Regions from separate parts of the Streptomyces sp. NPDC002209 genome, predicted to be linked through region 3. Evidence: riboswitches for the same ligand, from Rfam matches in the RefSeq annotation. Region 3 holds a riboswitch; each other region holds the start of a gene.

Region 1 (7,193 bases), on a different contig from region 3:
GTCCAGGCGGCCCAGGTGGCGGAAGGCGAGGGCGACGCCGAGGACGGGGAGGGCGCAGTACAGGAGGACGGCCGGTCCGGCGACACCGACGGCGGCTATCAGTGCGGGGAAGGTGCCCGCGATGGTGTAGGCCAGGCCGCAGCCCGCCACGGCCATCACGACGGAGTCGAACGTGCCCAGCGCGTCGGCCCGCAGACTCCCTCCGGCACCAGAGTGCTTGTTCACGATCACGTCTTTCCTGGAGGCGTACCAAGGAAAAAAGGGGGAGGGAAAGAGGAAAGAAACGGGGGGAAAGGGGAGGGAGGGGAGGGAGGCGGGAAAGAGGGGAAAGGGGGCCGGGGCAATTCGCGGGGATGCCCGGCGCATCGCGAATACGGGCGGCTTCGCGGTGGCGTTCCCGGCCCTTGCAGAGCCGACCCGGTTGCGGATCGCACGACCGGGCGGCTGAACAGGAACCAGATCCTGCCCAAACCGCCCAGGAAGCGCAAGGGTTCGAGCGAAGATACCGACGATCGACCCGGTTATTGATATTCGAATCAATGCAAGCTTTCCCGGTCCACCGAGGATTCAGTGGTGATCCTCGGCAAGACCGGAACCGGGCCGGGCAGTTCGGCGCGTGCGGCTCAGCCGCCCAGGACGGCCCCCAGATCGATCTGCGCGAGGCGCTGCGGGTCCGCGAGGATGTCGAGCGCGACGATCTTTCCGTCCTTGACGGTGAACGCCATGAGCGACAGCGGCTCGCCTTCCACCATGGCGAGCACCCCGGGAATGCCGTTGACGAAGACCGGGTGGGCGGCAGAGGCGATCCGGGCGAACATGACGGCGCTCGAGGCGACGTCCGCCGCACCGCGCCGGACCGCGCTGCGGCGCAGCGTGCCGCCGTCGGAGCGGGCCACGACATCGGGGTCGAGGAGATCGAGGAGCGCGTCGAGGTCCCCGCCGCGCGAGGCGGCGAGGAAGGCCTCCACGACCTCCCGGGTGCGCACCAGGTCGGTGTCGGGGGCGGGCGCGGCGCCCTGGACCCGGCGGCGGGCGCGGCTGGCCAGCTGGCGGGTGGAGGCCGCGGTACGGCCGAGGACCGGGGCGATCTCGTCGAAGGGGACCGCGAACAGGTCGTGCAGGACGAAGGCGAGCCGCTCGGCGGGTGCCAGGGTCTCCAGGACCACCAGCAGCGCGATGCCCACCGAGTCGGCGACGAGGACCTCCTGCTCCGGATCGATGGCTGCGAGCCCCGTGACGACCGGGTCGGGCAGCCGGACGTACCCGTCCTGGTCCTCCAGCGGATCCTCGCGCCGTGTGGTGCGCGAGCGCAGCATGTCCAGGCACACCCGGCCGACCACGGTGGTCAGCCAGCCGCCCAGGTTCTCCACGGCGGTGACGTCCGAGCGGCTCAGCCTCAGCCAGGCCTCCTGCACGGCGTCCTCGGACTCGCTGATCGAACCCAGCATCCGGTAGGCCACCGCCCGCAGATGGGGGCGGTGCTCCTCGAAGCGCCGGGCCAGGGCGTCCTGCTCGCTCACCTGTCACGTCCTCGTGTCGTTGATCGTAAGTACACGCATGGACGGTAACCGGACGGTGCGTCATGTGCCCATGGAATCCGGCCGGATGCTCTCCCCCTGCCGTTTGCCCGCGACCGATGGCCGGCCGGTCCAGAGCATGAGCACCGGATTCCGCCGTACCGACCACGCGCGGCACGGCGGCCCGTACGGTGGAAGCCCCCCGCACCCTCCGGGAAAGGCGCCGGCGAGATGACCGAGCCGAGAAGCGTGATACTCACCAAGGCCGCCCCTGCGGTGTCGCTGGACAAGCACGGGGTGACCTCCGGCCTGATCCGGGTGAACCTGAACTGGACGTCGCCGCGCGCAGCCGCCCGACGGGAGGCGCAGACGGCCCGGGGCCTGTTCGGCCGGCTGCGCGGCGCCCTGCGGGCGGGCGCCGCGGCGGACGTCGACCTGGACCTCGGCTGCATGATCGTGTGCCGGGACGGCAGCAAGACCGTGGTGCAGGCCCTCGGGAACGCGTTCGGGGCGGTGGACGACTTCCCGTTCGTCGCACTGGACGCGGACGACCGGACCGGCGCGCGCGACGCCGGCGAGAACCTCGTGATCAACCTCGACCACCAGGCCGAGTTCTCCAAGCTGCTGCTCTTCGTCTACATCTACGAAGGCCTCGCGGACTTCCGCGGGCTCGACGCCGTCGTGACGCTGTCGTCCCCTCGCGGGGACCGGTTCGAGGTCCGGCTGGACGAGTGTCCGCCGCGGGCCCGTTCCTGTGCCATCGCCCTGATCAAGCGCCGGAAGGACGAGCTGATGGTCAACCGCGAGGTGCGGTGGTTCACCCCCGAGGACGGTCCGGGCGTGCAGGACGTCATCTCGCGTGCGTATCGGCTCGGGATGAAGTGGACGCCCGGCACGAAGTAGCGGACGGGGATTCCACCCTCCCCGGGGTCCGCATCGTGGACAACTACGCTCGGGACATGAACGCAGAAGCTGCCGACGCGCTCGCCGCCGTCAAAGACGCCGACCGGAAGCATGTTTTCCATTCCTGGTCGGCGCAGGAGCTCATCGACCCGCTCGCCGTGGCCGGGGCCGAGGGCGCGTACTTCTGGGACTACCAGGGCAACCGCTACCTCGACTTCTCGAGCGCCCTCGTCTACACCAACATCGGCTACCAGCACCCCAAGGTCACCGCGGCCATCCAGGAGCAGGCGGCCAGGCTCTGCACCGTCGCGCCCGGCTTCGCCGTCGACGTCCGCTCGGAGGCGGCCCGGCTGATCGCCGAGCGCACCCCGGGCGACCTCGACAAGATCTTCTTCACCAATGCGGGCGCCGAGGCGGTCGAGAACGCCGTACGGATGGCCCGGCTGCACACCGGCCGGCCCAAGGTGCTGTCCGCGTACCGCTCGTACCACGGGGCCACGTCCACCGCGATCAACCTGACCGGTGACGCCCGCCGCTTCGGCAACGACAGCGCGACCGCCGGTGTCGTGCACTTCTGGGGGCCCTTCGCCTACCGCTCGCCCTTCTACGCGGCCACCGAGGCCGAGGAGTGCGAGCGCGCCCTGCGCCACCTCGAGGACACCATCGTCTTCGAAGGCCCGCGGTCCATCGCCGCGATCATCCTGGAGACCGTCGGCGGGGCCCCGGGCGTGCTCGTGCACCCCGACGGCTACCTCGCCGGGGTCCGCGAGCTCTGCGACCGCTTCGGCATCGTCTTCGTCCTCGACGAGATCATGGTCGGCTTCGGCCGCACCGGAAAGTGGTTCGCCTCCGAGCACTGGGACGTCACCCCCGACCTGATCTGCTTCGCCAAGGGCGTGACCAGCGGATACGTCCCGCTCGGCGGGGTCGCCATCTCGGCCGCCATCGCCGAGACCTTCGCCCGCCGGCCCTACCCGGGCGGGCTGACGTACTCCGGGCACGTGCTGGCCTGCGGAGCCGCCGTGGCGACGATCAACGTCATGGAGGAGGAGGGCATCGTCGAGCAGTCCGCCCGCACCGGCACGGAGCTGCTGGGGCCGGGCCTGCGGGCCCTCGCCGAGAAGCACCCGTCGGTCGGCGAGGTACGCGGTCTGGGCACGTTCTGGGCCCTGGAGCTCGTACGGGACCGCCGCACGCGCGAGCCGCTCGTGCCGTACAACGCCTCCGGGGCGGACAACGCGCCGATGGCCGAGTTCGCCGCCGCCTGCAAGAAGGGCGGGCTGTGGCCGCTGACCGCCGGCAACCGCATCCACGTCGCCCCGCCCTGCAACATCGGCCCGCAGGACGTGGCCAAGGGCCTCGCGATCCTCGACGAGGCGCTGTCGGTCGCGGATACGCACACTGTCTGACCTGCTGCGCTGTGCGGTCGCCCAAGCCGTGGGTGCCGGTGTTCGGATGATCTGTACGGGTAACAACGCCCTGCGCACATGTTGCAATCCGAAGCAGCACCTACGGACCGGGATGCACGTCAGTCCCGGGGCGGCCCCTTCGGGGCCGAACGGCGGGGAGCGGGACGTCCTGCGGTCGGGGGCGGGCGCTGGACGCCGGGCGTACGGGATCCAGACCACCGGACTCCGTGTTCCCGAGGCACCGAAGGAAGACACCATGAGCAAGCACGTCCTGGCGCAGAACCAGTACGGCAAGGCCGAGAACCGCATCGTCAAGGTCACCCGCAAGGGCGGCGACGGTTCGTGGCACGAGATCCGCGACCTCAACGTCTCGGTCGCGCTCCGCGGCGAGTTCCGCGACGTCCACCTGACCGGCGACAACGCCAACTGCCTGCCGACGGACACCACGAAGAACACGGTGTACGCCTTCGGCAAGGAGCACGGCATCGCCTCCCCCGAGGCCTTCGGCATCCTGCTCGCGAAGCACTTCGTCTCCTCCCAGTCGCCGATCCGCGAGGCGCAGATCCGGATCGAGGAGTACGCCTGGGAGCGGATCCCGGTCCCGACGCGCAAGGAGCAGCACTCCTTCGTCCGCAAGGGCCAGGAGGTGCGCACCGCGCAGATCACGTACAGCGAGACGACCGGTCTGCAGGTCATCTCGGGTCTGAAGGACCTGACGGTGATGAACTCGACGAACTCCGAGTTCCACGGCTACATCAAGGACAAGTACACGACGCTCAAGGAGGCGTACGACCGCATCCTGGCGACCAAGGTCACCGCGCGCTGGGCGCATTCGGCGCTGGCCGCGGACGACTCCGCGTACGACTGGGACCAGTCGTACAAGAAGGTCCGCAAGAACATGCTGGAGGCGTTCGCCGAGACCTACTCGTACTCGCTGCAGCAGACCCTCAACCAGATGGCCGAGCGGGTGCTCGACCACTGCCCGCGGGTCAACGAGGTACGCCTGAACCTCCCCAACAAGCACCACTTCCTCGTCGACCTGGAGCCCTTCGGCCTCAAGAACGACAACGAGGTCTACTTCGCGGCGGACCGGATGTACGGCCTGATCGAGGGCACCGTGCACCGCGACGGCGTGCAGCCGGTGATCGCGACGAGCGACTGGATCGTCGCCTGACGCCCCTCGTCACCGCTCGGCCCGGACCGCGTCGCGGGGTCCGGGCCGTCGTGCTGCCCGCGGCACGTCGTGCTCCGGCTACGTCCCGGCCGGCTGTCCGAGCTGGAGGTTCCACCGCCCGAGCCGGCCGGTGAGGCTGGTCACCGTGTCCGGCCGTACGTCGAGGCGCCAGAACGCGGCGGCCGGCAGCTCCAGCGCGGACACGACGGCCGCCCGTACGACGGCCTGGTCGACCACGGCGCGGTGCGTGCCCGCGGGCAGAGCCGCGAGCGCGGCGCCGACGCGGGCGATCAGCGCGGTGACGGACTCGCCGCCGGGCGGTGCGTAGTCGGGGTCCGTCAGCCACCTCCGGACGGCGGCCGGATCCTCGGCGGCGACCTCGTCCAGGGTCCGCCCGGCCCACTGCCCCGTGTCGGGGCCCTGCAGGCCCGCGTACTCCGGGCAGGGGTCGCCGTGGCCGAAGCGCATCTGCCGTGCGGCGTCGTCGAATGGACGTCTCACGAACTGAACTCGTACTACGTCGCTCTTCATAAGGGGAGCGTAAACGCGGTACGGTCTCGGACGACAACCAAAAAAAGACGACGGTATGACGGAAGTACCGGTGAAAATCCGGCACGGTCGCGCCACTGTGAATCCTCCCGGAGGGGGAGGAGAAGTCAGACCCGCCATGTCGTCGCTAGCACCACTGACCGGGACGCGTGTTCCCTCTGGAGGTTCTGCCATGGCTCACTCCGCCGTGCCCACGACGGCCCCTGCCGTCACCCCGATCTCGCTCTCCGCGCTCGCCCCCTGGGCCCTGTTCGTCGGCGTCCTGATGCTCGTCCTGCTCTACCTCGTCGGTGCCGAGCAGGGCGCCACCGCGCTCTTCGAGGGCGACACCGTCCACGAGTGGATGCACGACGGTCGCCACCTCCTCGGCTTCCCCTGCCACTGATCTCCACCAGCAAGGGAAGAACCGAACCATGAACTCCATTTCCCCCCGCGTCCTGCTGGTCCGGGGCATGCTGGCGGGTCTGCTCGCCGGCGTGGCCGCGTTCCTCGTCGCGTACGTCCTCGGTGAGTCCAAGGTCGACGCGGCGATCGCCATCGAGGAGGCGGGCCACGCCGCCCACGATCACGCCGAGGAGGCGGCCCCGGTCAGCCGGGCCCTCCAGGCCACGGCAGGCCTCGGCACCGGCACGCTCCTGTACGGGATCGCGCTCGGCGGCATCGCCGCGCTCGTGTTCTGCTACGCCCTGGGCCGGATCGGCCGCTTCGGCCCGCGGGTCACGGCCCTGCTGGTCTCGGGCGGCCTGTTCGTCACCTTCAACCTGGTGCCGTTCCTCAAGTACCCCTCCAACCCGCCGGCCGTCGGGGACCCCGACACCGTCGTCCGGAGGACCACCCTCTACATCCTGATGATCGCGTTGAGCGTGCTGCTGTCGGCGGGCGCGCTCATCCTGGGCCGGCGCCTGGCGCCCAAGCTCGGGAACTGGAACGCCTCGGTCGTCGCCTCGGTCGGCTTCGTCGCGGTGGTCGCCATCGCCTACGCGGCCCTGCCCGGCATCAACGAGGTCCCGGCGGACTTCCCGGCCGCCCTGATCTGGCAGTTCCGCCTCGCGACCGTGGCCATCCAGGTCGCGATGTGGACGACTTTCGGCCTGGTCTTCGGTTTTCTTGCCGAACGGGCCCTTGTCCCGGCCGCCGCACCCCAGGAGGCTGTACAGCCCGCGAGCTGACGATGAGGGGGCCGGTGGTACATGCAGACGGCGATCTGGGAATGGCGCGGCTGGACGGGCGCCGTCCCGTTCTGGCTCAACACCGTTCTGCTGCTCCTGGCCCCTTTCACCGCCGCCACGCTCCTGGCCCAGGTCGGCATCATCACGGCCCTGGCCGCCCTCGGCGGCCTGGCCCGCCACCTCTGGTTCGGCGACTACGGCCACCCGGCCATCCACCTCGCCGCCGCCCTCATGGGGGCGGCGGCGATTGCGTTCGTCCTGATCTGACCCTCCTGGCCGCCGGGAGCCCCGCCGGCCCGTCCTGCCGGGCATCGGCCCGCCGTCCACCCGTGTGCGCTGCGTGGTGCACTCGTTCGGCCGTATCCTGCGCAATCCTCGGGTCGGGGGCGGTGCACCCGTCACCAGCTGGGAAGACGTCCGGGGCGGCCGCCGACACGCCTGTGACGCGACGTCAGTCTTCGGCGTTGTAAGC
Region 2 (7,193 bases), on a different contig from region 3:
CGCCCATCACCGGCGGGCCGCGGAGCACGGCGTGGAGATCCTGATGGAGCCCACCGACCAGGACTACGGGTCCCGCGACTACATGGCCAGGGACGCCGAGGGCAACATCTGGAGCTTCGGGACGTACGCGCCGCAGGTCTGAGACCCGCGGCGCGTTCCTCCGTATTCAGGTACGCAGCCCTGCGGGCGCTACGCGCCGCCGGTGTGGACCTGGAAGGCGGCCCGGCGGACCGCCTTGGCCAGGGCCGGGTCCGGGTGGGCGGCGGCCAGGGCGACCAGGACCTGGACGGTGCGCGGATGGCCGACCGCGCGGACCTCGTCCAGCAGGCGCGGGACGGTGGTGCGGACGGCCGAGTCGAGGTGGCGTGCCAGCAGGTCGGCCTCGCCGTGGTCGGCGATGGCGGCCGCGGTGTCCACCCAGAGCCAGGTCGACTCCTCGGCGGTGAGCACGTCCTGGGCCTCGTCGGGATCGACCCCGTCGTGCTCGGCGAGCCAGAGCAGGGCGTACGGCCGCAGGGCGGCGTCGCGTACGGCGGCGCGCACCTCGGGTTCGGCCGGGGCGCCGACCACGCGCAGGGCCTCGAAGGCCAGGCCCCGCAGCAGGGCGTCCTCCCCTCGGGCGGCGTGCAGCAGCTCGCTGACGGCGTGACGGACGGGCCGGGCGGCGAGCCAGGCCTGGTACTCGGCGCGGGCCGGTCCCGGGGTGAGCCGGGCGCAGCCGTGCAGCATCGCGGCGGCGGACTGCTCGATGTTGCCGGCGGGGCTCTGCGCGGCGACGCAGATCTGTTCGAGCTTGACCCAGACGGCCCAGCTGCCGAGCGGGGTGAGCGTGGCCTGCGCGGGACCGAGGGTGACGGCGTCGACGGCGGCGAGTCCGCCGAGCGCCCAGCGCAGCAGCCGGGCGAGCGGGACGGGCGCCGCGTGGGCGGCTTCCGCGACCGCGACGGCCACATCGAGGCCGGCCGCCCCGGCGTCGGCGGTGGCCGGCGTCCCGTCAGAGGGCGAAGTCTCGTGCACCGGGGTGTCGTAGGGGACCTCGCACCGCTCGTCGCGCAGTTCGGTGACCCGCTGGCCGAGCAGGTCCAGCAGGTCCGGCACGGTCACGGGACCGGCGGACAGCTGGAGCAGCGACAGCAGTTGGGGCATCGCCTCGACCACCTCGGCGACGACCGCGGGCGCGATGTCGGCGGGGGCCGGGTGGACCAGCGACCAGGCGTCGAACAGGGCGACCCAGCCGCGCAGTACGGCGGTGTCGTCGCGGTCCCAGGCGCGCAGCCGCCAGCCGGGCCGGGCGTGGCCGCCGTGGACTTCCACGAGGCCGGCGAGCCGGGCGCGGTCCCAGCCGACCCGGATCTGCCCGTGTGTCAGGTTCAGTTCAGCGGCGGCCCGTTCCACATCGGGCGCGGGCAGCGCCCCCGCCGGCGCGGGTCGGCCTCCGTCGCCCGCGCCGAGGTTGAGCTCGGCCCAGCGGGCGAGCCGTACGGCGTCGGCGAGCGAGGCCCGGGCCCGGTTCGCGAGTTCGGCCGTTGCCGGGGTGCCCGCCGGGGGCCGGGAGGCGGTACGGGCGCGTCGGTCGGTCACCGCCTTGCGGGCCGCGGCGACGGAACGCGGGGAGACGAGTCGGAGTCTGGAGTCGCGAGCCAACTGCTCATCAGGCTTTCGGGACGTCACGGAAGCAGTCTCGCCCGTCACCGGCCGAAAGCCCAAACGGAACCAGCCATTATCGCCGGTCGCCAGGGGGACATACGGGGAGAATGCACCCTCCCTGTCCCGTCCGGCACACGGCCTTCACATAAGAGGGGTGAGAAAGCGCCTCAGGGCTTCCTCGTATCCGGCCGGATCGGCGTTCCACATCGCCCCGTGCGGGGCTTCGCGGACGGTCTTCAGGGTGACGAGGTCGGGGCGGGCGGCGGCGAGCCGGCGGGAGGGCTCCCAGGGGGCGAGCGTGTCGTCCGGGCCGTGGAAGATCAGGACGGGGACGCGCAGCGCCGCGGGGTCCGCCCCGGCCCCCCGGCCCTCGGCGCGCAGCCCGGCGCTCCCCTCGGCGGCCCGCACCGCGAGCGGCACCAGCGGGGCCGGGGTGCGGCGGGCGGCGACCAGCGCGCGCAGGGTGGCGTGCCAGTCGAGCACCGGCGAGTCCAGCACGAGCCCGGAGATCCGGTCGGCGAGGGCCGAGCGCTCCACGGCGTGCAGGGCCATGGCGGCGCCGGTGGACCAGCCGTGCAGGACGACCCGGCGGGCGCCGTAGCGCAGGGCGTAGCGGACGGCGGCGTCCACGTCCCGCCATTCCGACTCGCCGAGGTGGCCGAGACCGTCGGGCGAGGCGGGGGCGCCGAGGTCGCCGCGGTAGCCGAGGTCGAGGACGGGCATCCGCTGGCGGTGCAGGAACGGCATGACCACCATCGGGTGCTCGCGGCCGGCGCCGAGCCCGTGCACGGTGATCACCCAGGTGTCGCGGGCGGCGGGCACGAACCAGGCGGGCAGCCCGCCGAGCTCGCCCGGGATGTCCACGTCGGCGTGGTCGAGCCCGAGGGCGGTGCGGGGGTTGCCCGCGTGGACCTGGGGGGTGAGGGCGACCCGGGTGCCGGGCTCGAGGCTGCCGTGGGTGACGGCGAGGAGCCGGCGTACGACGGTGTCCGGTCCGGGCGCGGCCCCCTCGAGGACGGGCCCCACCACGGCGTGCACGCCGGGGGCGGCGAGTCCGTACGTACCGGGACGCAGGGAGGCCAGCGAGCGGGTCAGCACGATCTGTCCGGAGCCGGCGGAGTGGACGCTGAGCCGCGCCTCGCCGGGCAGGGGGCGGCCGGGCTCGTGCCGCAGGGCGGCGTCGGCGGCGTACCGGCCGGCCGCGACCGCGGCTGCACCGGCACCGACGAGGGAGGTGGCGACGACCGCGGCCGTCGCTGTGGCGGTACGCACGGCTCCAGTGTCGAGGCGGGAGCCCGGGCGGGCCACCTGAGCGGAATGTTCCGCATACCGCCGGGCGGGGCCGGGAAGGGATCGCGCAGCGGCGCGCCGGGGCGACCGGAGGAGTGATCTAGATCTCTTCCAGGCCCCCTCGAGGGTGGGTCCAGGGGCCTGTGATCCGCTGCGGATCCTTTCGTTCACCCCGCTTTGACGTGCATTAATCGCGGTATCGGCGGCAAAATCAGGACGAAGGTCCCGATGGCACGACGGGCCAGTACACCGCTCCGCCCGCATCAGTTCATCTTCCGTTCACTCAGGTTGCCTACGGTCGCCGAGCCACTGACGTCAAACAGAAGCCTGGGTAAATGGAGCACATAACGCTTCTCCTCGGGATCGTGATCATCACCGCTCTCGTGTTCGACTTCACGAACGGTTTCCACGACACGGCCAACGCGATGGCCACCACCATCTCGACCGGCGCCCTCAAGCCCAAGACGGCGGTGGCCATGTCCGCCGTGCTCAACCTCGTCGGCGCGTTCATGTCCGTGGAGGTCGCCAAGACGATCTCCAAGGGCCTGATCAACGAGGAGGGCATCCAGCCGGAAGTGATCTTCGCCGCGCTGGTCGGCGCGATCCTCTGGAATCTCGTCACCTGGCTGGTCGGACTCCCCTCCAGCTCCTCCCACGCCCTGATGGGCGGCCTGATCGGCGCCGCGGTCGCCTCCGCCGGCATCGGCGCGGTCAACGGCAGCGTCGTCGTCACCAAGGTGCTGATCCCCGCGATCGCCGCCCCGATCGTGGCCGGTGCGGCCGCGATGCTGGCCTCGAAGGTCACGTACAAGCTCGGTGGCAAGGTCGGCGGCAAGACCGCCACCAAGGGCTACCGCGCCGGGCAGATCGCCTCGGCCGGTCTCGTCTCCCTCGCGCACGGCACCAACGACGCGCAGAAGACGATGGGCATCATCACCCTGGCCCTCGTCGCGGGCGGCGCCCTGGACTCCGGCGCGAACCCGCCGGTGTGGGTCATCGTCTCCGCCGGTCTGGCCATCGCGCTGGGCACCTCCCTGGGCGGCTGGCGCATCATCCGCACCATGGGCAGCGGCCTGACCGACCTGCAGCCGCAGCAGGGCTTCGCCGCCCAGACCTCGGCCGCCAGCGTCATCCTGGCCTCCTCCACCCTCGGCTTCTCCCTCTCCACCACCCACGCGTGCTCCGGCGCCGTCATGGGTGCGGGTCTGGGCCGCAAGGGCGGTGTGGTCCGCTGGTCCACCGCCACCCGCATGTTCATCGCCTGGGGCCTGACCCTGCCGGCCGCCGCCGTCGTCGCCTCCGGCGCCGAGCTGGTCATGCGCACCGGTGACCTCGGCGTCGCCGCGGTCGCGCTCTTCCTGGTCGGCTCCTGCGTCGCCATCTGGCTCATCTCCCGCCGCCAGGTCGTCGACCACAGCAACGTCAACGCCGCGCAGCAGGCCGCGGCCGAGGAGCCGGGTGTCGTCACCACGGCCATGGCCGCCGTCACCGTCCCGCCGACCGTGGCCGCCGAGGCGGCTGCCGCCGGTACGACCGCCGCGGTGGCCGACGAGGACCTGAAGGCCACCATCCCGGCCGCCGTCCCCGCGGCTCCGGCGGCTCCCGCCGCCGCGGTCTGACCCCGAGAACGACAGAGGATTCCGCAGTATGAAGATCGACTGGGCAGCACTCGGCTCCGTCTTCGGGGTCAGCCTCTCCGCCACCGTCACGCTCGTGGCCCTGTTCACCCTGGGCCTGGTGGGCCTCTCCAAGCACGAGGCCGCCACCGAGCAGGGCGGCACCGCCACCCTGGCCCGCAGCGGTGCGTACGCCTGCTTCGCGCTCGTCGCGGCGGCCGTGGCGTACGGCATCTACCTGATCGTCAGCTGACCGATTCGGGCACGGCGCACGAAAGCTCCCTCCGGGCATCCCGGGGGGAGCTTTCCCGTACCTGCGGCCCGGGGCGGTGACCTGCCCCGCCGCAGGTCAACGGCGAGTTGACGGGCCTTCGCGGTGCGTGGTGGACTGCCCGAGCCAATACGGCGGCATGGAGAGGAAGTCCGGTGCGAATCCGGCGCGGTCCCGCCACTGTCACCGGGGAGCACGCGGCACGTGCGCCCCGGGAGCCAGGAACTCCCACCGCCGGACACGTCGAACCAGGGCGCGGACCCTGAGTGAGGACATACCTGCCACCATGCGTGCCGATCGCGTCTTCGCGTACGGCGCCACGGCGGGCCTGATCGGCGACCGGATCCTCGGAGATCCGCGCCGAGGGCACCCCGTGGCCGCCTTCGGACGAGCAGCCTCCGCAGTCGAGGGCGCCCTGTGGCGCGACGACCGCGCCCGGGGCCTCCTCCACACCCTCGTGTGCGCCGGGGGCGCGGCAGCCGTGGGTGCGCTGGGCGCCCGCGCCGTGCGCTCCCGGCCCGCAGCCGCCCGTATCGCCCTGACAGCAGCGGCCACCTGGGCCGTCGTCGGGGGCACCTCCCTGGGCCGCGAGGCCCGCGCCATCGGCGGCGCACTCGCCGCCGGGGACGCCGAGGTGGCCCGGGAGCGGCTGCCGCACCTGTGCGGACGCGACCCGCAGGCCCTGGACGAGCAGCAGATGGCCCGCGCCGTCGTGGAGTCGGTCGCCGAGAACACCTCCGACGCGGTGGTCGGGGCCCTGGTGTGGGGCGCCGCCGCCGGTGTCCCCGGGCTGCTGGCCTTCCGCGCCGTGAACACCCTGGACGCGATGGTGGGCCACAAGTCGCCGCGGTACCTGCGCTACGGCTGGGCCTCGGCCCGGCTCGACGACCTCGCGGGCTGGCCGGGCGCCCGGCTGACCGCGCTGGCCGCCGTACTGGCCGGGCCCGACCGGCGGGGAGCCGTACGGGCCTGGCGCGCGGACGCCGCCAAGCACCCGAGCCCGAACGCCGGCCCGGTGGAGGCCTCGTTCGCCGGGGCGCTCGGCGTACGGCTGGGGGGCACCCTGGCGTACGGGGGGCGGGTCGAGCACCGGGCCGTACTGAACGGCGGGGCGGGGCGGCCGGTGCAGGTCGCGGACATCGATCGGGCGGTGCGGCTGTCACGGCAGGTGACGTGGCTGGCGCTGGGGGCGTGTGTGGCACTGCGCTGTGCGGTGTCGCGTGTGGCTGGGAGGGGACGCCGGTGAGCGGCGGAAAGCTGGGCGGGGGGCTCCTCGTCGCCGGTACGACATCGGACGCGGGCAAGAGCGTGGTCACGGCGGGCATCTGCCGCTGGCTGGCCCGGCAGGGCGTGAAGGTGGCGCCGTTCAAGGCGCAGAACATGTCGCTGAACTCCTTCGTGACGCGCGAGGGCGCCGAGATCGGGCGGGCGCAGGCGATGCAGGCGCAGGCGGCGTGCGTGGAGCCGACGGCGCTGATGAACCCCGTGCTGCTCAAGCCCGGCAGCGACCGCAGCAGCCAGGTGGTGCTGCTGGGCAAGCCGGTGGGCGAGATGAGTGCGCGCGGCTACCACGGGGGGCGCCAGGAACAGCTTCTCGGGGTCGTCACGGACTGCCTGGAGCAGCTGCGGGGCACGTATGACGCCGTGATCTGCGAGGGGGCGGGCAGTCCGGCCGAGATCAACCTGCGCCGGACCGACATCGTGAACATGGGCATCGCGCGGGCCGCGCGGTTCCCCGTGGTCGTGGTCGGGGACATCGACCGGGGCGGGGTCTTCGCCTCGTTCTTCGGGACGACGGCGCTGCTGTCGCCGCAGGACCAGTCGCTGATCGCCGGATACATGGTGAACAAGTTCCGCGGCGACGTGTCGCTGCTGGAGCCGGGCATGGAGATGCTGCGCAACCTGACCGGCCGGGCCACGTACGGCGTGCTGCCGTTCCGGCACGGGCTGGGCATCGACGAGGAGGACGGGCTCCGGGTCTCCCTGCGGGGCGCGGTGCGCGAGTCGGTCGTGGCGCCGCCGGTCGGCGAGGACGTCCTGCGGGTCGCGGTGTGCGCGGTGCCGCTGATGTCGAACTTCACCGATGTCGACGCGCTCGCGGCGGAGCCGGGGGTCGTGGTGCGGTTCGTGGACCGGGCCGAGGAACTGGTCGACGCGGACCTCGTGGTGGTCCCGGGCACCCGGGGCACGGTGAAGGCGCTGGAGTGGCTGCGCGAGCGCGGCCTCGCGGACGCGCTGGCGCGGCGGGCCGCACAGGGGCGGCCGGTGCTGGGCATCTGCGGCGGCTTCCAGGTGCTCGGCGAGCACATCGAGGACGAGGTCGAGTCCAGGGCGGGCTCGGTGGACGGGCTCGGCCTGCTGCCGGTGCG
Region 3 (7,193 bases):
GCGTACGCCTCGCTGGCCCGCCCGGACTACGCCGAGGTGACCGGCCAGGACGCGCAGGGCAACCCGATCAAGGTGCGGGGCACGGGCTACTTCGCGCGCTGCCTGCAGCACGAGACGGACCACCTGTACGGGTACCTGTACATCGACCGCCTCTCCAAGCGCGACCGCAAGGACGCCCTGCGCCAGATGGAAGAGGGCACCCCGCGCTACGAGACGGTCCCGAACGCCTGAGCCTTCCCCGGACCGTGGCCCGGGCCCACGGCTCAGGCCACGGCCTGCGGGCCCCGGAACGTGCGGCGGAAGGCGTTCGGGGTCGTGCCGAGGGCGCGCAGGAAGTGGTGGCGCAGGGCCGCCGCGTTGCCGAAGCCGCTGCGGCCCGCGATGGCGTCGACCGTGTCGTCCGTGGCCTCCAGGAGTTCCTGCGCCAGCAGGACGCGCTGGCGCAGCACCCACTGGTACGGGGTCGTCCCGGTCTCCTGGAGGAAGCGGCGGGCGAAGGTGCGCGGTGACATGTGCGCACGCTCCGCGAGCTGCTCGACGGTGATCTCCTCGTCCAGGTGGCGGGCCATCCACCCGATCACCTCGCCCACCGTGTCGCACGCCGTGCGCGGCAGCGGCCGCTGGATGAACTGCGCCTGGCCGCCGTCCCGGTGCGGCGGGACGACCATCCGCCGGGCGATGGTGTTGGCCACCTCGGCGCCGTGCTCCTGGCGCACGACGTGCAGGCACGCGTCGATGCCCGAAGCCGTGCCCGCGGCGGTGATCACCGGGCCCTCGTCCACGTACAGCACGTCGGGGTCCACCCGCGCCTGCGGGAAGCGCCGGGCCAGGGCCGGCGAGTGCATCCAGTGCGTGGTGCAGCGCCGGCCGTCCAGCAGCCCGGCGGCGCCGAGCACGAAGGCCCCGCTGCACACGCTCAGCACCCGCGCACCCCGGTCGACGGCCCGGCGCAGCGCCTCCAGCAGCGGCTCGGGGTACTCCCGGGTCGCCGCCGCGCGGTCGGCGGGCACGCAGATCAGGTCTGCGCTCTCCAGCCGCTCCAGCCCGTACGGGACGACGACGTCGAAATGCCCGTCGCCGGTCGGGGAGCGCCGGTCCTCCGCCGCGCACACGGCGAAGTCGTACACCGGCAGCCCCATCTCGCTGCGGTCGATCCCGAAGACCTCGCAGAAGATGCCCAGTTCGAACGGGGCGACGCCATTGACGAGGGCCACGGCCACGTTGTTCAGCATGACACCAGTGTGGCAGTAATTCGCTCTTCCATGACAGTCCTGCCACTGTCCGGTTTTTGCCGCACTGGGGAGGGTGGAGTCATGAACACCTTCCTCGACTACCTCGCCGTCCTCGCCGTCGCCGCCCTCCTCCTCGGGCCCGCGCTCCACGGCGCTCTGCGCGAGCGCCGCATCGACCGGCAGCTCCGTGCGGCGCCCGGTCACGGACATGACGAAGCGCCCCCGCCCAGGACCCCGGTCACCCGAGTCGTACTCCCCATGGGCGGGGACGCCGTCAAGCGCCTGGAACGGGCGACCTAGAAGTCCTCGTCCAGGTCGACCGTGCCCTCGACCGCGACCTGATAGGCCGACGGGCGGCGCTCGAAGAAGTTCGTCAGCTCCTGGACGCCCTGCAGCTCCATGAAGGAGAACGGGTTCTGCGAGCCGTACACCGCGGGGAAGCCGAGACGGACCAGGCGCTGGTCCGCGACGCACTCCAGGTACTCGCGCATCGACTCGGTGTTCATGCCCGGCAGGCCGTCACCGCACAGGTCGCGGCCGAACTGGAGCTCCGCCTCCACGGCCTCCTTCAGCATGTCGGTGACCTGCTGCTGGAGCGCGTCGTCGAAGAGCTCCGGCTCCTCCTTGCGGACCGTGTCCACGACCTCGAACGCGAAGTTCATGTGCATGGTCTCGTCGCGGAACACCCAGTTCGTGCCGGTGGCCAGGCCGTGCAGCAGGCCGCGGGAGCGGAACCAGTACACGTACGCGAAGGCGCCGTAGAAGAACAGGCCCTCGATGCACGCCGCGAAGCAGATCAGGTTCAGCAGGAAACGGCGGCGGTCGGCCTGCGTCTCCAGCCGGTCGATCTTCTCGACCGAGTCCATCCACTTGAAGCAGAACTGCGCCTTCTCGCGGATCGACGGGATCTCCTCGACCGCGTCGAAGGCGGCCGCGCGGTCGTCCGGGTCGGGCAGGTAGGTGTCGAGCAGCGTCAGATAGAACTGGACGTGCACGGCCTCCTCGAACAGCTGGCGCGACAGGTACAGGCGCGCCTCCGGGGAGTTGATGTGCTTGTACAGCGTCAGCACCAGGTTGTTCGAGACGATCGAGTCGCCCGTCGCGAAGAACGCGACGAGGCGGCCGATCATGTGCTGCTCGGCGGGCGTCAGCTTCGCCAGGTCGGCGACGTCCGAGTGGAGGTCGACCTCCTCGACGGTCCAGGTGTTCTTGATCGCGTCCCGGTAGCGCTCGTAGAAGTCCGGGTAGCGCATGGGGCGGAGCGTGAGCTCGAAGCCCGGGTCCAGGAGGTTCTTGTCGGTGGAGCTCATTACTGGCAGGCCTCGCAGGACTCGGGGTTCTCAAGGGAGCAGGCCAGCGCCTCGGCGTCGGCGACCGCCTGGGGCAGCGCGACGGGGGTGGCCGCCTGCGCGGCGCGGGCGATCTTCGTCGCGGGGCGCGAGCGCAGGTAGTACGTGGTCTTCAGGCCCTGCTTCCAGGCGTACGCGTACATCGAGGACAGCTTCCCGATGGTCGGCGTCTCCAGGAACAGGTTCAGCGACTGCGACTGGTCGAGGTACGGCGTACGGGCCGCCGCCATGTCGATCAGGCCGCGCTGCGGGATCTCCCACGCCGTGCGGTACAGCTCGCGCACCTCGGCCGGGATCCAGCCGAAGCCCTGGACCGAGCCGGAGGACTCGCGCAGGGCCTCGCGGGTCTGGGCGTCCCACACGCCGAGCTGCTTCAGCTCCTCCACCAGGTAGCCGTTCACCTGGAGGAACTCACCGCTCAGCGTCTCGCGCTTGAAGAGGTTCGAGACCTGCGGCTCGATGCACTCGTACACGCCGGCGATCGAGGCGATCGTCGCCGTCGGGGCGATGGCGAGGAGCAGGGAGTTGCGCATGCCGGTCTCGGCGACGCGGGCGCGCAGGGCGTCCCAGCGCTCGGGCCAGGCGCGCTCGGTGTCGTAGTGGTCCGGGTGCAGGACACCGCGGGCCGTACGCGTCTCCGACCAGGCCGGGAGCGCGCCGTGGCGCTCGGCCAGGTCGCAGGAGGCCTCGTACGCCGCGAGCATGATGCGCTCGGCGATCTTGGTGGAAAGGGCCTTCGCCTCTGCGGAGTCGAAGGGCAGGCGCAGCTTGAAGAAGACGTCCTGCAGACCCATCGCGCCCAGGCCGACCGGGCGCCAGCGGGAGTTGGAGCGCTCGGCCTGCTCGGTCGGGTAGAAGTTGATGTCCACGACGCGGTCGAGGAAGGTCACGGCGGTGCGGACGGTCTCGTCCAGCCGCTCCCAGTCCATCTCACCCGTCCCGGTGAGGACGAACGCGCCCAGGTTGACCGAGCCGAGGTTGCAGACGGCGGTCTCGCCGTCGTTGGTGACCTCGAGGATCTCGGTGCACAGGTTCGACGAGTGCACGACCCGGCCCGGTTCGGCGGTCTGGTTCGCCGTGCGGTTGGAGGCGTCCTTGAAGGTCATCCAGCCCTGGCCGGTCTGCGCGAGGGTGCGCATCATCCGGCCGTAGAGGTCGCGGGCGGGCATGGACTTGCGGGCCAGGCCGTCCGCCTCGGCCTTGCGGTACGCGGCGTCGAACTCGTCGCCCCACAGGTCGACCAGCTCGGGCACGTCGGCCGGGGAGAACAGCGACCAGTCGGCGTCCGCGTTGACGCGGCGCATGAACTCGTCCGGGACCCAGTGCGCCAGGTTCAGGTTGTGCGTACGGCGCTGGTCCTCGCCGGTGTTGTCGCGGAGCTCCAGGAACTCCTCGATGTCCGCGTGCCAGGTCTCCAGGTAGACGGCGGCGGCGCCCTTGCGCCGGCCGCCCTGGTTCACGGCGGCGACGGAGGCGTCGAGGGTCTTCAGGAACGGCACGATGCCGTTGGAGTGGCCGTTCGTACCGCGGATCAGCGAACCGCGGGCGCGGATGCGCGAGTACGAGAGGCCGATGCCGCCGGCGTGCTTCGACAGGCGCGCGACCTGGTGGTAGCGGTCGTAGATCGAGTCGAGCTCGTCGAGCGGGGAGTCCAGCAGGTAGCAGGAGGACATCTGCGGGTGCCGGGTGCCGGAGTTGAAGAGCGTGGGGGAGGACGGCAGGTAGTCGAGGCGGCTCATCAGCCGGTAGAGGGAGGCCACTTCCTCGACGGCCTGGACGCTGTCGTTCTCGGCGAGGCCGCAGGCCACGCGCAGCATGAAGTGCTGCGGGGTCTCGACGACCTGGCGGGTGATCGGGTGGCGCAGCAGGTAGCGGCTGTGCAGGGTGCGCAGGCCGAAGAAGCCGAAGCGGTCGTCGGCGCCCTCGGCGAGCGTGTGCTCGACCAGTGCGTCCAGGCGGCTCGCGTGCAGCGCCACGAACTCGGCGGTGCGGTCCGCGATCAGGCCCTCGCGGTGGCCGACCGCGACGGAGGCGGAGAAGGAGGTGGCCCCCTGGCCCGCGGCTTCCTCGGCGACGGCCAGCGTCAGCAGCCGGGCGGCGAGCCGGGAGTACGCAGGGTCCTCGGAGATGAGACCGGCGGCGGCCTCCGTGGCCAGGCCGCGCAGCTCGGCCTCGTCGGCGGCGGCGCTGCGCCCGCGGAGCGCGGCGGCGGCGACCCGGCCCGGGTCGGTGTCGGGGAGGTCGGCCGTCAGCTCGGTGAGGGTACGCAGCAGTGCGGCCCCAGGTCCCCCGGTCTCGATTCCGGTGTCGGACGGGTCGGACTCGGCGCGCGGTGCGGAAGGCGCGATGGTCACGGGGGGAGCTCTCCCTCGCTCGGCTCCGGGACACCTGCGGTGCGGGCGCGAGCGGGCGCGCGCGGGCATGACGGGGCAGCACCGCGCGGCGTCCACCGGCCCAACCGCGAGGCCCGGACGTGTCGGCACCCGGTTCGGTCGAGCCGGGCGCACTGTCGGCAGGTCCTCGGACTTGCGGTGACACCAATGGGTGTACTTCATACCGTTGCGGGACAGTTCCGGATTCGCACCGGATTCCCCTGCGACGACAGCGAGCATGAGCATACATGTGGGGGCCGCTTCCTGTGCGACCCCCTAGATGTTGTGTCGGCGTGGCTACAGTTCGAGACCGTACGTGAGCAGAGGGAGGCCGGGGACGGGCTCCCAGTCCCGTTCGGGCGTACGGACGAAGCCGAGCCGTTCGTAGATCCGGTGGGCGCCGGCCATGTCGTCCGTGGTGGACAGCACGAGGCGCCGTACGCCCTCGATGGCCCTCGCCCGCTCCATGCAGGCCCGTACGAGCGCCTCCCCGGCGCCCCGGCCGCGGCCCTCCCGGGCGACGGCCAGCATCCGGAACTCGGCCTCGCCGGCCACGGCGATGTCGCACAGCGGGCTCCCGGGAGCGGCGAACGCCACACCGCCGAGGAGCCGTCCGTCGCTCGCGGCGGCGACGAGTATCACCCCGTCGCGCGCCCGCCCGGCCACGTCGCGCAGCCGCGCGAGGTACGGGTCGTCCTCGCCGAAGGTGAGCAGCCCGTCCCCGAGGTAGGCCTGCGCGGTGATCTCCCCGAGCGTCCCGTACTCCGCCGCCAGCGCTTCCCTGATCACGATGTCCATGCCACCGAGTGTGCCGGACGGCTGTCGGTGCCCGGCGCTATCGTCGGAGACAGCACCGTCGAGGAAGGCGAGCGAGGCATGACCGTGATGACCGACAGGCCCCAGATGCTGACCGAGGACTTCGAGACCCTTGCGCGCATAGGCGCCAGAGAGGTGGAGGGGCTGCGGTTGGAATTCATCGACGGGAAGCTGGGGGTCAAAGCGGTGCCTGACGGAGATCACGACCGAATCGTCGTGTGGCTGTCCCGCATCTGTATGCAGCACCGGCCCGAGGTCTGGCTCCACGTGGAACGCGGCCTGAAGGTCGAGCAGTACCGTTCGGGTCGGGCACGCCCGGATGCGTCCCTTGCCCCGGATGGCGCATTCGAAGGGCAGGGGGAGTGGGCCGACCCGGCTCCTGTCCTGATGGTCGTCGAGGTTACGTCGTACGACTCCGACACCGACGCACGCGACCGTAAGGCGAAGCCCGGCGCGTACGCGGCGACCGGCATTCCCGTCTACCTCCTCATCGACCGGGACAACTGCCTTGTGCATGTCCACAGCGATCCCAACGGGAAGCTGTACGAGACGGTACGCACCATCCCCTTCGGCAAGGACGTCGAGCTGCCAGACCCCGTCGGGTTCTCTTTCCCGACCGAGCCCCTGAAGGACTGGGTGCGCTGAACACGCACGAGGGCCCCGCCGGAAGCGTCCGGCGGGGCCCTTCACGTACGTGCTCAGCAGCAGCGGAAGCCCTCGCGGGGGTCCGCCTCGCGCGAGTCCGTGCGGGCGCGTTCGAAGGCGCGGCGGGTCATGACCTCCGCGTCCGGGTCGTGCGTACGGGCGTGGGCCACGTAGCGGTCGTACGCCGCCTCGCCCGAGAACTCCCGTACGAAGTACCGCGCCTTCGCCAGCGCCGCGCGGACCCCGCTCACGCCACCGGCTCCTTCACGCGGCCGCCGCCCGAGTCCAGGCCGGCGGCGGCGAGCTCCGCCCGCTCCTCGGGCGTCGCGATGAGACCGGCCGGGGCGATGATCTTCGACTCCGTCCACGGGACCTCGGACAGCCTGACCGCCTCCGGGGCGGCGATCGCCTTGAAGCAGGTCCGCGCCGCGTCCAGCAGCACGATGATGATCAAGGCGGCGAACAGGGCCGACAGCGCGCCGTCCACCGTGGCGTTGGTGACCACGGTGTGCATCTCGTCCATGTTCTTGGCGGGCGGCAGTACCTTCCCGGCGTCGATGCCGGTCTGGTACTTGTCGCGCTGCGCGAAGAAGCCGACCTTCACGTCGTCGGAGAACACCTTCTGGTAGCTCGCGGTGAGCGTGACGGCCACGTCCCAGGCCAGCGGGACGCCGGTGACCCACGCCCACTTGAGCCGCCCGGACTTGACGAGCAGCGTGGTGCAGACGGCCAGGGCCACCGCCGCGAGCAGCTGGTTCGCGATCCCGAACAGCGGGAAC
Region 4 (7,193 bases), 260 kb from region 3:
GTCGTGCTCCCGGCCCTCAAGCTGCTCGACGCCCATCGGCGTTCCCTCCGGTCGGTGCGCGGTGCGCGGGCGGCGCCGCCGCCACGGGCGCCGGGTGCGGTGCCTGTGCGGCCTCGGGCCGTACGACGGCGTACGCCTGGTTGCGGGTCGCCCGCAGGCCCCCGCCGCGGGCGAAGAGGACGTCCGTGAGCGGCATCTTGACGTGGTAGGCCGCCACCGAGGACGGCACGTCCAGAATGCTCGGGGTGTCCACGAAGAACGGCAGCTCGGCCGCCATGTAGTCGAAACAGACCTGCAACTGGCCGGCCGTGATGGATTCACCCTCCGGCAACTTGGAGCCGACAAAGTGCAAGGCCATCTCTTCGCAGCCCTTGCGGAATTCCTCGTCGGTCTCCAGGAAATGCAGGATGCGGCGGTGCAGGAGTTGGTAGACGGGGTTCGGCTGGAACTCGGAAAGTGCTCTCACGCGGATTTCCGCATGGGGGTGCCCTGATTCCTCCACGCCCTTGAGAATGCGCCGCCGGACCGCCTTGATCTCCTTCGCGGCGCGCTTCCGTGCGTGTTCCCGGGTGTGGCCGAAGGCGGCGAACATCCGGTCCACATGGAGGTCTGCGTACACGAAGTCGACCTGCGCGAAGCGGGTCACGGCCCATCCGGCGAGACTTCTGATGCGCTCTGCACTGAAGTAGCTGTTTCCGGGGCTGACTCCGATGAGAACATGATCGCCGTCTTCCCAGATATGGCGGCAGGTGCGGGTGAAGGGCAGAACTTCGAATGATGCGTCGACTGTGATCGTCATCTGTGTGATCGCCCTTGTTGCCGCTTGTCCCTGGGAGCCCTGCGCTCCTGGTGTGGCGGCAATGCCGGTACGTTATGCCGTGACCCCGGAACGTGACAAGTCCAAGCCGTATTTCTTGGCAGGAATTATTTCTTCCGCATCGCGGAAGGTTAATTGAATTTATATCTGCCGCCCGAACGGGACCCGCGGGCGGGGGAGGTGCCCGGCTGCCGCTACCCTTGGCCGGTCAACAAGCACCGAGAAGGGGTGGATCCCAGTGGCTGACATCGAGAGCGCGCGGGCGACGTTCGGCAAGTTCGACGCGGACGGTGACGGCTTCGTCACGGCCGACGAGTACAGCGCGGCCATGAAGGCGATGGGCGACGCGTACGTGACCGGCGCCGTCGCGGACGCCGTGATCGCGGCCAAGGACAGCAACGGCGACGGCCTGCTGAGCTTCGACGAGTTCTGGGCCTCCCTGAACAAGTAAGCCCTGCACAGCCCCCGCCAGGCCTTCCGGCCGGGCGGGGGCGTTGCGCTGCCCCGGCGCGTTTCCCGGGGTCAGGAGACGGCTCCGCCGGGCGGCGGCGCCATGTCCTCCACCTCGCCCAGGGCCTCCTCCAGCCAGCGCAGCCAGAACGTCTCCAGGCCGATGCCGCCGTGCAGCACCAGCCGCCGCAGCCGGTCCTCGTCGGAGTCCCGCTCCGGCGGGAAGTCCTTCTCCTCGATCGCCTCGTAGACGGCCAGCTGCCGCCGGTGCAGATCGAGATGGCGCCGCAGCTCCCCGGCCAGCCCGTGCGGGCCCACCACGGCGGCTGCCCGGATCCGCAGCAGCAGCGGATCCCGGATGGCCTTCGGGTCCTGGCTCTCGCCGACCCACCGCGCGAGCTCCGCGCTCCCGCCCGCCAGCACCTCGTACTGCTTCTTCTGCCCCCGTACGGGCACCTCGCTGGGCAGCGCCCGGATCAGCCCGGCCTCCTCCAGGCGGCCGAGCTCGCGGTAGATCTGCTGGTGCGTCGCGGACCAGAAGTACCCGATCGACCTGTCGAACCGCCGGGTCAGCTCCAGCCCCGACGAGGGCTTCTCCAGCAGGGCGGTCAGGATGGCGTGCGGCAGCGACATGCGGCCATCCTAGGGATGCGGGAGACCGAGGCCCGCGAGCCCGGCATGATCCACGAGACGCCCCCTAGACCCAAGCGGCGAGGGCTTCGGGGGATTTCGGGCCCGGGGCGTGCGGGGGGAGGAGGCCGTGGGCGCGGAGGAAGGCGGTCACCGCCGGGGACCAGGCCTGGCGGAGGCCTGCCGAGGCCAGGAGCTCCGGGTCCGACAGGAGGTCCTGCGCCGGGCCGACGCGGATGCCCGACGGGGTCAGCACCGCCGCGTCGTCGGCCCAGCGGACCGCCAGGTCGACGTCGTGCGTGGCCATGACCACCGTGGTGCCGGCCGCTCGCAGGCCCGCCAGGACGTCCAGCAGCCGCTCCTGACCGTCCGGGTCCAGGCCCGCCGTCGGCTCGTCCAGGATCAGCACCCGCGGAGCCATCGCCACCGCCCCCGCGATCGCCGCGCGCTTGCGCTGCCCGTACGAGAGCAGGTGCGTCGGGCGGTCCCGCAGCGCCGTGATGTCCAGCGCGGCGAGCGCCGAGTCCACCCGGGCGCGGACCTCGTCCGCGGGCAGCCCCATGTTCATCGGGCCGAAGGACACGTCCTGTTCCACCGACGCCGCGAACAGCTGGTCGTCCGGGTCCTGGACCACCAGCTGAACCGACGTGCGCAGCCGGACCAGGCCCGCCCGGTCGTACGACACCGCCGTCCCGTCCAGGCGCAGCGCCCCCGAGCCGGGCCGCAGGCCCCCGCTCAGCAGCCGCATCAGCGTGGTCTTGCCGCTGCCGTTGCGGCCCAGCAGGACCAGTGCCCGGCCCTCCGCGATGGCGAAGTCCACGTCGGACAGGACCGCCGGGCCGTCCTCGTACGCGTAGCCGGCTCCGGCCAGTTCCACCAACGGGTTCACAGGTACAGCCCCTTCAGGGTGAGAGTCAGGGTGATCAGGACCGCCAGCAGGGCCCCCGACGCCGCCAGGAACCGCCACGACAGGGCCGCCTCGGGTACGAGGACCCGCAGGGCGCCGTCGTAGCCGCGCCCGGCCAGGCCCACCTGGAGCCGCGCCGCGCGGTCGAAGGCCCGTACGAAGGAGGTCGCGGCGAGCCCGGCCAGCGAACGCCACACCGCGGCCCGGCCCGACTGCCCCAGGCGGGCCGCCTGGGCGCGCCGGACCTGGGCCATCGAGTCCAGCAGCAGGAAGCCGATGCGGTACATGACCAGCGCCACGTCCACCACCGGCGCCGGGACCCCGGCCCGGACCAGCCGGGGCAGGACGTCCGAGACGGGCGTCGTGAAGGCGAACAGCAGCACGCCGAGGGAGGCCGCCGAGGTCCGCAGCAGCAGCTCCGCGGCATGCCGGGGGCCGTCGGGGGCGAGCGAGACGAACCCGGCCGGTCCGCCGACGGCGACCAGCAGCGGCAGTGCGCCCGTGACGCAGAAGCCCAGCGGGATCCGGAAGGCCCGCCACAGCCGGCGTCCGGCCACACCGGCCGGGCCGAGCAGCACCGCCAGCGTCGCCGCGGCGACCAGCGGTCCGCCGGGCCAGGGCGGCAGGCACACGGCGGTCACCGTCAGCCCCAGTCCCAGCAGGGCCTTCTCGAGCGGATGGCGGCCACGCCAGCGACTGCTGTGCGCGGCCACGTCGATCGGCAGCACCGCCTACGACCCCGTGGCGCCGGTGCCCGAGGGAACGCCCGCGGGGTCCGGCGGAGCCGCAGCCGTGTCCGCGGCCGCGGCAGCCGCCGCGGCCGCGCCCTGCCGGCGGCCCTTGCGGACGCCGAAGTAGTACGCGAGCACGCCCGCGCCGAGCGCCGCCTGGAGGGCGAAGAGTGCCGACTCCACCTCCCCGGAGGGGGGTTCGTACAGCGGCGAGAACCACGGCTCGTAGTCCGGCTTCAGCTCGGTGATCGCCGCCTCCGCCTGCGCGTCGGCGCCCGTGAACGGCTCCTCCTTGCCCTCGCCCAGTCCCAGCGCGAGCGGCAGCACGGCCAGGGCCGCCACCAGGAGCAGCAGCAGGCCGTTGATCTTCGTGTTCCGGTTCATCGCCATCAGACCGCCGTCGCCTTCTGCCCGCTGCCGCCGGTCAGCTTCGCGACGCCCAGCCGGACCAGGTCCGACTTGCTCGACTGCATCAGCAGCCGCATCACGAGCACCGTCAGCAGGCCCTCGCTCACCGCGAGCGGGACCTGGGTGACCGCGAAGATGCCCCCGAACTTCGCCAGCGCCCCCGGGAACCCGCTGCCCGGGTCCGGGAAGGCCAGCGCCAGCTGCACGGAGGTCACGCAGTAGGTGACCAGGTCGGCGAAGAAGGCGCCGAAGAAGACGGTCACCATCAGCGGGACGCCGAGGCGCTTCAGCAGCAGATAGACCCCGTACCCCGCCCAGGGCCCGGCGATCGCCATGGAGAAGACGTTCGCGCCGAGTGTGGTCAGTCCGCCGTGCGCCAGCAGCAGCGCCTGGAACAGCAGGGTGATCGTGCCGAGCACCGCCATGATCGGCGGCCGGAACAGGATCGCGCCGAGCCCGGTCCCGGTGGGGTGCGAGCAACTGCCCGTCACCGACGGGATCTTCAGTGCGGAAAGGACGAAAGTGAATGCACCGGACGCCCCGAGCAGCAGCGTGCTCTCCGGGTTCGCCTTCACCTCGCGGGTGAGGGCGCGCACACCGTGGACGACGAACGGAGCGGACGCGGCGCCCCAGGCGACCGCGTGCAAAGGGGGCAGAAACCCCTCGGCTATATGCATGGGTAGGGAGACCTCTCCAGCACCTCGTGGATGGACAACGCGCCCCGGCCGGTCTCCTGGCTCTCGGGTGCTGATGCCCTGACTCCGCCTTCCCGGGCGATGCGGATCCCCCCGCGCCGCCCAGTGGCTTCCCAGAGGAGTGGAGCCGGACTTCCCGTTCACAGTGGCGAGGGCCGCACCGGTTTCCCACCGGTTTCCCGTACACCAAGGCCCGTTGACCCTAGTCGGACGGACGGACCGGTACCAACCCGGCCCGAACGGGTGCGGTCCGCTGGCGGCCCCGGCGATCGCCGCCCAGGCTGGCAGCGTGGCCGCCGACTACGACTACTCCGACCTGACCGCCCTCTACGTCAACTGCACCCTCAAGCGCTCGCCCGAGCCCAGCAACACCGAGGGCCTGATCGAGCGGAGCCGCGCCGTCATGGAGGCGGCCGGCGCCCGGACCTCGCTGATCCGCGCCGTCGACCACGACATCGCCACCGGTGTCTGGCCCGACATGACCGAGCACGGCTGGGAAACCGACCAGTGGCCCGTCCTGTACAGCCAGGTCATGGACGCCGACATCCTCGTGCTGTGCGGACCGATCTGGCTCGGCGACAACAGCTCCGTCATGAAGCAGGTCATCGAGCGGCTCTACGCCTGCTCCTCGATCCTGAACGATCAGGGCCAGTACGCCTATTACGGCCGCGTCGGTGGCGCGCTCATCACCGGCAACGAGGACGGCGTCAAACACTGCGCCATGAACATCCTCTACAGCCTCCAGCACCTCGGCTACGCCGTCCCGCCGCAGGCCGACGCGGGGTGGATCGGCGAGGCCGGGCCCGGGCCCTCGTACCTGGACCCCGGCTCGGGCGGTCCCGAGAACGACTTCACCAACCGGAACACGACCTTCATGTCTTGGAACCTCATGCACCTGGCGGCCCTGCTGAAGCGCTCGGGCGGGATCCCGGCGCACGGCAACCAGCGCTCGGAGTGGGACGCCGGCTGCCGCTTCGACTTCCCGAACCCCGAGCACCGGTAGTCCCTCACGCCGATACGTCGGCCAGCGTCCACTCCCGTCTTCACCGGCACACGTTGCGGTGGGCGACGTCCAGCACGAACCGCTCGGGCCCGTGCAGCGTGAAGGAGGTGAAGGCGGGCTTGGCGTCGAAGGCGGCGCCGAAGGTGACGTACCCCTCGAAGTCGCCGGTCATGGCGAGGCCCTTGAGCCGGGGCAGGTAGATCTTGACGAGCTTCGGCCCGTGGTACGTGCTGTCGCCCGCGCGGTCGTGCGCGGCGGCGGGGTGCAGGCGGATCTGCAGGAAGTGCTTCCCGGCCAGCGGGACGGGCATGCCGGACCCGTCCTGGACCGGCTTCGGCACGCGGGTGACGACGACCTCGGGGACGCGTCCCCGCAGGTCGATGACGATGCGGTCGTACGTGCAGTGCCCGCCCCAGCGGGCGTTGACGACGAGCGGCGTGGGCCGGACGACGGCCGAGGCCGGCGCGGCGAGGGTGATCCCGGCGGTGAGCAGCGCACCTGTGGCCAGGGCCACGAGCTGCCGGCGGCGGAGGTGGTTCATGACGTCCCCCTGATTCTTCGGAGGCGGGGACCGGTGTCACTGCTGAGGACACTCCGGGCAGGCTCATGGTTGCACCCAAAACGCCAGAAACAAAAAGAAAAGGGACCAATCGCCCCCTATCGGGGCAGGAGGGTGCTCAGCTCGGCGTCGAGGTCGTAGTGCCGCTGCTCCTCGCCCCGCGGCACCAGCCCGACCAGCCGCCGGCACAGCGTGCGCACGTCCTTCGCACGGGCGGACACCACGCAGCTCCGCTCGCCGTTGGTGAAGGCGAGGAACACCCGCGGCTCCCTGCCCTGCCAGCGGGGCCACACCTGGACGTCCCCCTCGCCCGTCGCGCAGACCTCCCCGTCGAGCAGCAGGTCCCGGGAGAAGACCCAGCGTGCCACGTGCATCCCGGCGCCCCGGAAGTCGAGGGCCAGCTCGTAGGGCCGGTCGCAGCGGTAGGTGAAGGCCCCGAGCAGCGGAAGGGGTGCGGGCGAGGCCTCCAGCCGGAGCGCAAGGACGTGGTGCTCGATACCGTCCGTGCCGTCCATGCGCTCCACCTCTCCGTCGGCTCGCGGGGGGAGAATCCGCCCTCTCGGGCAAGCTAGCCCACCTGCCGGCCGCCCCAGCGGGCCGAAGGTCCCGACCCGGAGGGCCGCTGGGCCCGTCTTGGCACAGGAAAGCGAAGGGGCCCGCCCTCCGGGGGAAGGGCGGGCCGCTGCGTCACCGGTCCGTTACGGGACGGGGTTGAAGACGAGCGAGTCGTTGGACTGCCCGACGGCGGTGAAGCCGGCGCCGTTGGCCTGGGCGCCGTTGCTCTGGTTGGACGCCCCGGAGCCGGTGGCGACCTGCTGGGTGGTGGAGGCGTTGCCGAGGTTGCTGCCGGCGACCCCGCTCCCGAGGATCTCGGCGACGGCGGCGTTGGACGAGACGCCCGCACCGGCCCCGTTGTCGGCCTGGGCGACGCCGGCGAAGAGCGCGACGGCGAAGGGGAGCGAGGCGACGGCGGAGATCACGCGGATGCTGCGG

What was found. Region 3 has a riboswitch for cobalamin ahead of ACFYXK_RS05285 (ribonucleoside-diphosphate reductase subunit alpha). Riboswitches for the same ligand answer to the same signal wherever they lie in the genome.
Region 1: another riboswitch for cobalamin. It lies ahead of ACFYXK_RS15800 (CbtB-domain containing protein); the one in region 3 lies ahead of ACFYXK_RS05285 (ribonucleoside-diphosphate reductase subunit alpha).
Region 2: another riboswitch for cobalamin. It lies ahead of ACFYXK_RS00305 (cobalamin biosynthesis protein); the one in region 3 lies ahead of ACFYXK_RS05285 (ribonucleoside-diphosphate reductase subunit alpha).
Region 4: another riboswitch for cobalamin. It lies ahead of ACFYXK_RS06460 (energy-coupling factor ABC transporter permease); the one in region 3 lies ahead of ACFYXK_RS05285 (ribonucleoside-diphosphate reductase subunit alpha).

Annotation. Positions count from the first base shown of each region.
Region 1 is NZ_JBIARX010000006.1:421,701-428,893, reverse strand. Features, by position in the region: gene ACFYXK_RS15830 (APC family permease) at 1-225, opposite strand, end outside; gene ACFYXK_RS15825 (sigma-70 family RNA polymerase sigma factor) at 624-1,520, opposite strand; gene ACFYXK_RS15820 (hypothetical protein) at 1,749-2,420, shown strand; gene ACFYXK_RS15815 (aspartate aminotransferase family protein) at 2,477-3,829, shown strand; gene pucL (factor-independent urate hydroxylase) at 4,086-5,003, shown strand; gene ACFYXK_RS15805 (histidine phosphatase family protein) at 5,082-5,504, opposite strand; cobalamin riboswitch at 5,539-5,688, shown strand; gene ACFYXK_RS15800 (CbtB-domain containing protein) at 5,725-5,937, shown strand; gene ACFYXK_RS15795 (CbtA family protein) at 5,966-6,721, shown strand; gene ACFYXK_RS15790 (hypothetical protein) at 6,743-6,988, shown strand.
Region 2 is NZ_JBIARX010000001.1:53,328-60,520, forward strand. Features, by position in the region: gene ACFYXK_RS00280 (VOC family protein) at 1-142, shown strand, start outside; gene ACFYXK_RS00285 (hypothetical protein) at 190-1,671, opposite strand; gene ACFYXK_RS00290 (alpha/beta hydrolase family protein) at 1,789-2,919, opposite strand; gene ACFYXK_RS00295 (anion permease) at 3,273-4,556, shown strand; gene ACFYXK_RS00300 (hypothetical protein) at 4,585-4,806, shown strand; cobalamin riboswitch at 4,921-5,072, shown strand; gene ACFYXK_RS00305 (cobalamin biosynthesis protein) at 5,111-6,070, shown strand; gene ACFYXK_RS00310 (cobyric acid synthase) at 6,082-7,193, shown strand, end outside.
Region 3 is NZ_JBIARX010000002.1:85,656-92,848, forward strand. Features, by position in the region: gene def (peptide deformylase) at 1-231, shown strand, start outside; gene ACFYXK_RS05270 (helix-turn-helix domain-containing protein) at 264-1,232, opposite strand; gene ACFYXK_RS05275 (hypothetical protein) at 1,314-1,532, shown strand; gene ACFYXK_RS05280 (ribonucleotide-diphosphate reductase subunit beta) at 1,529-2,542, opposite strand; gene ACFYXK_RS05285 (ribonucleoside-diphosphate reductase subunit alpha) at 2,542-4,935, opposite strand; cobalamin riboswitch at 5,075-5,206, opposite strand; gene ACFYXK_RS05290 (GNAT family N-acetyltransferase) at 5,251-5,751, opposite strand; gene ACFYXK_RS05295 (Uma2 family endonuclease) at 5,830-6,414, shown strand; gene ACFYXK_RS05300 (YbdD/YjiX family protein) at 6,468-6,665, opposite strand; gene ACFYXK_RS05305 (carbon starvation CstA family protein) at 6,662-7,193, opposite strand, start outside.
Region 4 is NZ_JBIARX010000002.1:344,874-352,066, forward strand. Features, by position in the region: gene ACFYXK_RS06425 (cytochrome P450) at 1-36, opposite strand, end outside; gene ACFYXK_RS06430 (tRNA-dependent cyclodipeptide synthase) at 17-799, opposite strand; gene ACFYXK_RS06435 (EF-hand domain-containing protein) at 1,056-1,268, shown strand; gene ACFYXK_RS06440 (PadR family transcriptional regulator) at 1,340-1,900, opposite strand; gene ACFYXK_RS06445 (energy-coupling factor ABC transporter ATP-binding protein) at 1,965-2,786, opposite strand; gene cbiQ (cobalt ECF transporter T component CbiQ) at 2,783-3,532, opposite strand; gene ACFYXK_RS06455 (energy-coupling factor ABC transporter substrate-binding protein) at 3,536-3,925, opposite strand; gene ACFYXK_RS06460 (energy-coupling factor ABC transporter permease) at 3,925-4,620, opposite strand; cobalamin riboswitch at 4,649-4,844, opposite strand; gene ACFYXK_RS06465 (flavodoxin family protein) at 4,928-5,641, shown strand; gene ACFYXK_RS06470 (hypothetical protein) at 5,682-6,182, opposite strand; gene ACFYXK_RS06475 (SsgA family sporulation/cell division regulator) at 6,299-6,715, opposite strand; gene ACFYXK_RS06480 (hypothetical protein) at 6,899-7,193, opposite strand, start outside.